Sphaerotilus microaerophilus: one gene and its partner. The protein of the gene in region 2 interacts with the protein of the main gene of each other region in a pairwise test. Links are inferred from orthologs where the notes say so. Each region holds a gene or a part of one and is shown on either strand. Other genes may lie near its edges.

Region 1 (4,362 bases), 1.7 Mb from region 2 along the record:
CAACCAACCCCTCTCAGGATTCACCGCCTCGACAAGCAATCTGCAAACCTCGCAAACCGCCTCCAGCCGCCCCGCCAATCACCAACAAGTCAGTGAGCAGCGAAGCCTTCTACTATAACAACAACCCTCCTTGCTTTGCAAGTGGGTTCGAGAAAAAAGTCAAAAGACGTCGGCATCACTCTCCAGCAGGCTTCGAATGGACTGCTGCCAAGTGCGCTCGACTCGCCCGCTGTGCCATTGCCTCCATGTATATATATGGAGCGAGCTCACCATCACGGGTTGAGCTTCTGCTCTGCATTCAAGGCAGCCAGCAACTTGGCCATGTCGACTCTGGCGCTGCGTGCGTCGAGTGGCAGCAGCATGGCCTCCCTGCGCAGGGCCGAGACCAGTCGACTGGCCGTCTCGAAAGTCAGGGCGAGCATCGCCCCCATCTCCTGGCGGGTGGGCAGCCAGATCAGGCCGTTTGGCTCGCCATACTCGCTCAACTTGAGCAGCAGCCTCAGCATGCGGTGGCGGGCGCTGCCGCGGGTGAGTTCAGTGAGCCACTCTTCGGAGTCATCGAGGGCGCGCTGCCATCGCTTCATCAGGTCGCGCGCCACGCCCGGATGAAAAGGCAGCAGTTCATCGATCAGCACCCGGGGGATGCGGCAGGCCTCGACCTCCGTACAGGCCACGGCATCGGCAGCATAGGTCTGGCCAAGGACGGCCTCCAGCCCCACGAGGTCCGTTCGCCCGGCCAGGCGCAGGATGCGCCGCTCCCCGGCACGGCTGCTGCGCTCCAGTCGCAGCACGCCCCGACGCACGGTGAAGACCGCCGAGCCCGACTCTTCCGCCGCAAACAAGCGCTGACCCGGCTCCAGGTGCAGGCTGGCGATGTGATAGTGGATGCGCTCCAGCCCGGCCTCGGTCAGTGCGCCGAATAACGCGAACTGCCGAATGCTGCATTCCGAGCAGACCAGCGCCTGCGGGTCGTAAGGCGACTGGGGATCCTTGCTGGGGCGCAAGGGGATCACGGGAGCGGTGCTGGCCATGGCGGAGACTCCCTGGGCGGGCAAAGGCCGCCATCCTCGGGATGCAGGAAGTATCGCTGCCGCCCGACACCCCACCCGGTAATCTCCCCTGCGGTCAAGGGGATGCAGACGGGCCACTCCACCCGGGGCGCTCGCACAGGCTGGGCAAACTATCATGTTGGATTGCCCTGAATGCTTGGCCTCCCATGCCGTCGCGCCGCAGCTCCGCCCCTTCCCCCGTTGATTCCGCCGCGCCGGCCAGAGCCGCGAACGCAGGGGCCGAGCCTGCCGCGATCCGGGTGCGTGGCGCCCGCACGCACAACCTGAAGAACATCGACCTGGACCTGCCCAAGCAGGCCCTGGTGGTGATCACCGGGCTGAGCGGCTCGGGCAAGTCCAGCCTGGCCTTCGACACGCTCTACGCCGAGGGGCAGCGGCGCTACGTCGAAAGCCTGTCGGCCTACGCCCGCCAGTTCCTGCAGCTGATGGACAAGCCCGATGTCGACGTGATCGAGGGCCTGTCCCCAGCGATCTCGATCGAGCAGAAGGCCACCAGCCACAACCCGCGCTCGACCGTCGGCACGATCACCGAGATCCACGACTACCTGCGCCTGCTCTACGCCCGCGCCGGCACGCCGCACTGCCCCGATCACGGCTTGCCGCTGGATGCCATGAGCGTCAGCCAGATGGTCGACGCGGTGATGGCCTGGCCCCCCGAGACCCGCCTGATGGTGCTGGCCCCGGTGGCGCGCGACCGCAAGGGCGAGTTCGTCGAACTGTTCGAGCAGATGCAGGCGCAGGGCTACGTGCGCTTTCGCGTCGATGGTCGGGTGGTGGATGCCGCCGACCTGCAGCCGCTGAAGAAGGCAGAGAAGCACGACATCGACGTGGTGATCGACCGCCTGCGCGTGCGCCCCGACATGGCGCAGCGCCTGGCCGAAAGCTTCGAGGCCGCCCTGCGCATTGCCGAGGGGCGCGCCATCGCGCTCGACCTGGATGCGCCGGACGGCGGACGCGAGCACCTCTATTCCAGCAAGTTCGCCTGCCCGGTCTGCAGCTACGGGCTCAGCGAGCTGGAGCCGCGGCTGTTCTCCTTCAACTCGCCCGTGGGCGCCTGCCCCAGCTGCGACGGCCTGGGCGAGGTGGTCGTGTTCGACCCCGACCGCGTGGTCGCCTTCCCGTCGCTGAGCGTGGCCAGCGGCGCGATCAAGGGCTGGGACCGGCGCAACGCCTACACCTTCTCGATGCTGGAGAGCGTGGCCGCCCACTACGGCTTCGGGCTGGACGAGCCCTGGGAGAGCCTCGCGCCCGAACACCAGCAGGTGCTGCTGCAGGGCTCCGGCAGCGAGGACATCGCCTTCGTCTACCACGCCGAGGGCGCCGCGGGGCGCAAGCGCAGCGTCAAGCGCTGGCACCCCTTCGAGGGCATCCTGCCGAACTTCGAGCGGCGCTATCGCGAAACCGACTCCGCCACCGTGCGCGAGGACCTGGCGCGCTACCAGAGCCACAAGCCCTGCCCCGCCTGCGGTGGCGCCCGGCTGCGACGCGAGGCACGCCATGTGCTGCTGATCGACGCGGGCGAGCTGCCGCCGCGGCCGATCTACGAGGTCGAGCACGCCACGCTGGCCGATTGCCTGGGCTACTTCGAGCGGCTGCACCTCAAGGGCGCAAAGGCCGAGATCGCCGACAAGGTGGTGCGCGAGATCCGCGCGCGGTTGAAGTTCCTCAACGACGTCGGGCTGAACTACCTCAGCCTGGACCGCAGCGCCGACACCCTCTCCGGCGGCGAGGCCCAGCGCATCCGCCTGGCCAGCCAGATCGGCTCGGGCCTGTCGGGCGTGATGTACGTGCTCGACGAACCCAGCATCGGCCTGCACCAGCGCGACAACGAGCGCCTGATCGGCACACTGCGTCACCTGCGCGACCTGGGCAACAGCGTGCTGGTGGTCGAGCACGACGAGGACATGATCCGCGCCGCCGACCACGTGGTCGACATGGGCCCGGGCGCCGGCACGCACGGCGGGCGCGTGCTGGCCCAGGGCACGCCGGACGAGGTGGCCGCCCACCCCGATTCGATCACCGGGCGCTACCTGGCCCAGGTGCTGAAGATCGCCGTGCCCACCCGGCGCGGCCGGTTGGAGGACCAGACCGACCCGCGCGTGCTGCGCATCGTCAATGCCAGCGGCAACAACCTCAAGGGCGTCACCGCCGAGATCCCGGTGGGCCTGTTCACCTGCGTGACCGGCGTGTCCGGCTCCGGCAAGAGCACGCTGGTCAACGACACGCTGTACGCGGCGGTGGCCAAGAAGCTCTACCAGAGCCACCTGGAGCCGGCGCCACACGACGAGATCGAGGGGCTGGACGCCTTCGACAAGGTCATCAACGTCGACCAGAGCCCCATCGGCCGCACCCCGCGCAGCAACCCGGCCACCTACACCGGCCTGTTCACGCCGATCCGCGAGCTGTTCGCCGAGGTGCCGGCCGCCCGCGAGCGCGGCTACGGCCCGGGGCGCTTCAGCTTCAACGTGGCGGGCGGGCGCTGCGAGTCCTGCCAGGGCGACGGCGTGCTGAAGGTCGAGATGCACTTCCTGCCCGACGTCTACGTGCCCTGCGACGTCTGCCACGGCCGTCGCTACAACCGCGAGACGCTGGAGGTGCTCTACAAGGGCCGCAACATCTCCGAGGTGCTGTCCCTGACGGTGGAGGACGCGCACGCCTACTTCAACGCCGTGCCCGCCCTGGCACGCAAGCTGCAGACCCTGCTGGACGTGGGCCTGGGCTACATCACCCTGGGCCAGAGTGCGACCACGCTGTCGGGCGGCGAGGCGCAGCGCGTCAAGCTGGCGCTCGAACTCTCCAAGCGCGACACCGGCCGCACGCTCTACATCCTCGACGAGCCGACCACCGGCCTGCACTTCCAGGACATCCAGCTGCTGCTCAAGGTGCTGCACCAGCTGCGCGATGCGGGCAACACGATCGTCGTCATCGAGCACAACCTGGATGTGATCAAGACGGCCGACTGGCTGATCGATATGGGCCCCGAAGGGGGCGCCGGTGGCGGCCGGCTGCTGGTGGCCGGCACGCCAGAAGAGGTGGCCGCCTGCGCGGGCAGCCACACCGGGCGCTTCCTGAAGCCGCTGCTGGCGCGCTGACGCCGGTGTGCGGCTGGGGGGCCGCGGGCGGCGCCAGGCTCAGGCGGCCAGCACCGTCACCCGATCCCGGCCGGCCGACTTGGACGCATACAGCGCCTGGTCGGCCCGGTCGAGGAACTCGCGGGCACTCTCGCCTCGGCAGTAGGGGGCCACGCCGAGCGAGACGGTGACGCGCTCCAGCGCCTCGTTGGCGCCCTGGC
Region 2 (4,800 bases):
GTGTCCTCCACCGAGACGCCGCGTGAGAGCTGGTCGTCGACCAGGCTCTTCAGCGAGATCGAGTTCAGGTACTCCAGCATCTTCGCGTTCAGACTGGACCACAGGTCGTGCGTCATGCAGCGCCCGGCCTCTTCGCCCATGCAGTTCTCGCCGCCGCCGCAGCCGGTGGCGTCGATCGCCTCATCCACGGCGACGATGATGTCCGCCACGGTGATGTCCTCGGCCTTGCGGCCCAGCGAGTAGCCGCCGCCGGGGCCGCGGGTGCTCTCCACCAGCTCCTGGCGGCGCAGCTTGCCGAACAGCTGTTCCAGGTAGGACAGCGAAATCTGCTGACGCGCGCTGATCGCGGCCAGCGCCACCGGGCCGCTGTGCTCGCGCAGCGCCAGGTCGATCATCGCGGTGACGGCGAAACGCCCCTTGGTGGTCAGTCTCATGGCATCGAACTCCTGTGATCGGGAGGGAAGCGCGTTCAGGGTGGCCGCGCTCCGGGCTCCGTGTCGGGTGGACCCTCGCCTCTTTCCCGAGTGATTTGGTCAATTATAGGGCAACTCCCTGGACCGTGCAGGCTGCCTGCCTAGCGGCTGTTTCCAGGGGTGCCATTGACGCTGCGCAAATGCTCGACGAGTCCGTCGCAGGCCGACTCGATCAGGTCCAGCACCCGCTCGAAGCCGGCCGACCCGCCGTAGTAGGGGTCGGGCACCTCGCGCAGGCTCAGTTGCGGCGCGAAGGTCATCAACAGGCGCAGGCGATGGTGGGCCTCGGCCGGGGCCGTCTCGCGCAGGTGGGCCAGGTTGTCCGCGTCCATCGCCAGCAGCAGGTCGAAGCGCTCGAAGTCCGCCGACTCGATGCGGCGCGCTCGCAGCCCGGTGAGGTCGTAGCCGCGCCGCGCCGCGTGCGCGATGCTGCGCTCGTCGGGCGGGTTGCGCGTGTGCCAGGCATGGGTGCCGGCGGAATCGATCTCGACCTGCGCGGCCAGGCCCGCGCGTGCGACGCGGTGGCGCAGCACCGCCTCGGCGGTGGGTGAGCGGCAGATGTTGCCCATGCAGACCATCAGAACCCGGGTGCGGGTCAGCTGGCTGGCGTTGGCGTCGTTGCCGGTGCTGGTGCTCATGCAGCGCTCCTGGGCACGAGGGTGGAGACGTTGTCCGCGCCGCTGGCGCCGAAGGCCTGTTCGCGCAGCAGGGCGAGTTGGTCGCGCACGCGAGCAGCCTTTTCGAATTCCAGGTTCTTGGCGTGTTCGAGCATCTGCTTCTCGAGCTGCTTGATGCGCTTGCCGAGGTCCTTCTCGGACAGTGCTTCGACCTCGGCGGCGGCTTCGAGTTGCTTCAATTCATCCTTGCCGGACTTCTCGCTGTAGACACCGTCGATCAGGTCCTTGATCTGCTTGCGGATGCCACGCGGCACGATGCCGTGCGCGGCGTTGTGGGCAATCTGTTTCTCGCGGCGGCGCCCAGTTTCGTCGATGGCGCGGCGCATCGAGTCGGTGATCCGGTCGGCGTAGAGGATGGCGCGGCCATTGACGTTGCGTGCCGCCCGGCCGATGGTCTGGATCAGGCTGCGCTCGGCGCGCAGGAAGCCTTCCTTGTCGGCGTCCAGGATGGCCACCAAGGACACCTCGGGGATGTCCAGCCCCTCGCGCAGCAGGTTGATGCCCACCAGCACGTCAAACGTCCCCAGGCGCAGGTCGCGCAGGATCTCCACGCGCTCCACGGTGTCGATGTCCGAGTGCAGGTAGCGCACCTTGACGCCGTTGTCGGCCAGGTAGTCGGTCAGCTGCTCGGCCATCCGCTTGGTCAGCGTGGTGATGAGCACCCGCTCGCCGATCTCCACGCGCAGGCGGATCTCGCCGAGCACGTCGTCCACCTGGTGGGTGGCCGGGCGCACCTCGACCTCGGGGTCGACCAGCCCGGTGGGCCGCACCAGCTGCTCGACCACCTGGCCGGCGTGGTTCTTCTCGTAATCGGCCGGCGTGGCCGAGACGAAGATGGCCTGGCGCATCTTGGTCTCGAACTCCTCGAAGCGCAGCGGCCGGTTGTCCATCGCGCTGGGCAGGCGAAAGCCAAACTCCACCAGCGTGGTCTTGCGCGCGCGGTCGCCGTTGTACATGCCGCCGAGCTGGCCGATCATCACGTGGCTCTCGTCCAGGAACATCAGCGCGTCGGGCGGCAGGTAGTCCACCAGCGTCGGTGGCGGGTCGCCCGGCTTGGCGCCCGAAAGGTGGCGGCTGTAGTTTTCGATGCCCTTGCAGTGGCCGACTTCCTGCAGCATCTCCAGGTCGAAGCGGGTGCGCTGCTCGATGCGCTGCGCCTCCACCAGCTTGCCCTGGCTGACGAACTCGGCGGTGCGCGTGCGCAGCTCCTCCTTGATGCCGTCGATGGCGGCCAGCACGCGCTCGCGCGGCGTCACGTAGTGGCTCGACGGGTAGATCGTGAAGCGCGGGATCTTCTGGCGGATGCGCCCGGTCAGCGGGTCCAGCAGCTGCAGCGACTCCACCTCGTCGTCGAACAGCTCGATGCGGATCGCCAGCTCCGAGTGCTCGGCCGGGAAGACGTCGATCGTGTCGCCGCGCACGCGGAAGGTGCCGCGCGAGAAGTCGGTCTCGTTGCGCGTGTACTGCATGCGGATGAGCTGGGCGATCACATCGCGCTGGCCGATCTGGTCGCCCACCCGCACGATGAAGCGCATCTGCGTGTAGTCCTCGGGCTTGCCGATGCCGTAGATCGCGCTCACCGTGGCGACGATGACGGTGTCGCGCCGCTCCAGCACGCTCTTGGTGGCGGACAGCCGCATCTGCTCGATGTGCTCGTTGATCGACGAGTCCTTCTCGATGAACAGGTCGCGCTGCGGCACGTAGGCCTCGGGCTGGTAGTAGTCGTAGTAGCTGACGAAGTACTCGACCGCGTTCTTCGGAAAGAACTCGCGGAACTCGCTGTACAGCTGCGCGGCCAGCGTCTTGTTGGGCGCGAAGACGATCGCCGGGCGGCCCAGCCGGGCGATCACGTTGGCCATCGTGAAGGTCTTGCCCGAGCCGGTCACGCCCAGCAGGGTCTGGTAGCTCAGGCCGTCGTGCACGCCCTCGACGAGCTGCTCGATCGCGGCGGGCTGGTCGCCCGCGGGCGGGTAGGGCTGGAAGAGCTGGAAGGGCGAATCCGGGTAGCTGACAAAGGTCCCAGCAGGTGCCTCGGCCGCCCCGACCGCCGCAGGTGCGGCACCGGCCTCGGCGGCGCTGCTGCCCGCTCCGGTCACCACATCCTCCCCCGGTCTGCCGCCCGGGCGGACCCTGCTCACCTTCTGTTTCGCCATGCCCACATCCGATGGCCCGTAAAATTCGGGCAATCGCACAGGTTACCTCAGGGGGCCTGCGGTTTCCAGCGCGCCCCCGCCGCTTCCTCCACCGACACGTCGAGTTCCTCCATGTCCCTCTTTTCCGCCGTCGAGATGGCTCCGCGCGACCCGATCCTGGGTCTGAACGAGCAATTTGCTGCCGACACCAACCCGGCCAAGGTCAACCTCGGCGTGGGCGTGTACTACGACGACAACGGCAAGCTGCCGCTGCTGAAGTGCGTGCTGGCCGCCGAGCAGCAGATGATCGCCACGCCGGCGGCGCGCGGTTACCTGCCGATCGACGGCATCGCCGCCTACGACCGTGCCGTGCAGGGTCTGGTCTTTGGCGCCGACAGCGAGATCCTGCGCGCCGGCCGCGTGGCCACCGTGCAGGCCCTGGGCGGCACCGGCGGCCTGAAGGTGGGCGCCGACTTCCTGAAGAAGGTCAACCCGACGGCCAAGGTGCTGATCTCCGACCCGAGCTGGGAGAACCACCGCGCACTGTTCACCAACGCCGGCTTCGAGGTGGGCACCTACGCCTACTACGACGCGCAGAAGCTGGGCGTGAACTTCGACGGCATGCTGGCCGACCTGAAGGCCGCCGCCCCCGGCACCGTCGTGGTGCTGCACGCCTGCTGCCACAACCCCACCGGCTACGACATCACCCCGGCGCAGTGGGCCCAGGTGGTCGAGGCCGTCAAGGCCGGCAACCTCGTCGCCTTCCTCGACATGGCCTACCAGGGCTTCGGTGACGGCATCGCCGAAGATGGCGCCGTGATCCAGCAGTTCGTCGACGCAGGCCTGGACTTCTTCGTCTCCACCTCTTTCTCGAAGAGCTTCTCGCTCTACGGCGAGCGCGTGGGCGCCCTGTCGGTGGTCTGTGTGGACAAGGAAGAAACCGCGCGCGTGCTGTCGCAGCTGAAGATCGTCATCCGCACCAACTACTCCAACCCGCCGACGCACGGCGCCCAGGTGGTGGCCAAGGTGCTGGGCACGCCCGAGCTGCGCCAACAGTGGGAAGACGAGCTGGCCGGCATGCGTGTGCGCATCAAGGCCATGCGCTCGGCGCTGGAGACCAAGCTGAAGGAAGCCGGCGTGACCCGCGACCTGAGCTTCATCACCCGCCAGCGCGGCATGTTCAGCTTCTCCGGCCTGAACAAGGACCAGATGGTGCGCCTGCGCAGCGAGTTCGGCGTCTACGGCGTCGACTCCGGCCGCATCTGCGTGGCCGCGCTCAACAGCAAGAACATCGACTACGTCGCCAAGGCCATCGCCGCGGTGAGCTGAGCCAGGCCGGATCCGTGCCGCCATGCACCTCTCGCGCCTGGATGAACAGCTCGTTCGCCTGCTGCGCGAGCGGCCGGTGGCGGCGCTGGCCTGCCTGGACGACGACGGCGCGCCCGCGCTGTCGATGGTGCCCTTCGCCGTGGATGCGGCGCAGCAGGGTGCCGCAGGCGCCCTGATCCTGCACGTCAG

The links. Proteins that work in one complex are often made in the same cells at the same time.
Region 1: the proteins of uvrB (region 2) and uvrA interact in binary tests that used the Escherichia coli proteins (3 or more experiments, as listed by UniProt). The link is inferred for Sphaerotilus microaerophilus from one-to-one orthologs.

The regions. Positions count from the first base shown.
Region 1 is NZ_AP025730.1:5,695-10,056, forward strand. The notes cover bases 916-4,362. They hold uvrA (excinuclease ABC subunit UvrA), read left to right. Parts: upstream 916-1,216; coding sequence 1,217-4,162; downstream 4,163-4,362. Other genes in these bases: NGK70_RS00030 (Crp/Fnr family transcriptional regulator), read right to left, coding at 916-1,031; NGK70_RS00040 (GGDEF domain-containing protein), read right to left, coding at 4,202-4,362. Outside these bases: more of NGK70_RS00030, read right to left, coding at 273-915. UniProt on the Escherichia coli protein: The UvrABC repair system catalyzes the recognition and processing of DNA lesions. UvrA is an ATPase and a DNA-binding protein. A damage recognition complex composed of 2 UvrA and 2 UvrB subunits scans DNA for abnormalities.
Region 2 is NZ_AP025730.1:1,661,915-1,666,714, forward strand. The notes cover bases 706-3,674. They hold uvrB (excinuclease ABC subunit UvrB), read right to left. Parts: upstream 3,304-3,674; coding sequence 1,108-3,303; downstream 706-1,107. Other genes in these bases: NGK70_RS07375 (low molecular weight protein-tyrosine-phosphatase), read right to left, coding at 706-1,111; NGK70_RS07385 (amino acid aminotransferase), read left to right, coding at 3,415-3,674. Outside these bases: NGK70_RS07370 (Rrf2 family transcriptional regulator), read right to left, coding at 1-434; more of NGK70_RS07375, read right to left, coding at 575-705; more of NGK70_RS07385, read left to right, coding at 3,675-4,611; NGK70_RS07390 (pyridoxamine 5'-phosphate oxidase family protein), read left to right, coding at 4,634-4,800. UniProt on the Escherichia coli protein: The UvrABC repair system catalyzes the recognition and processing of DNA lesions. A damage recognition complex composed of 2 UvrA and 2 UvrB subunits scans DNA for abnormalities.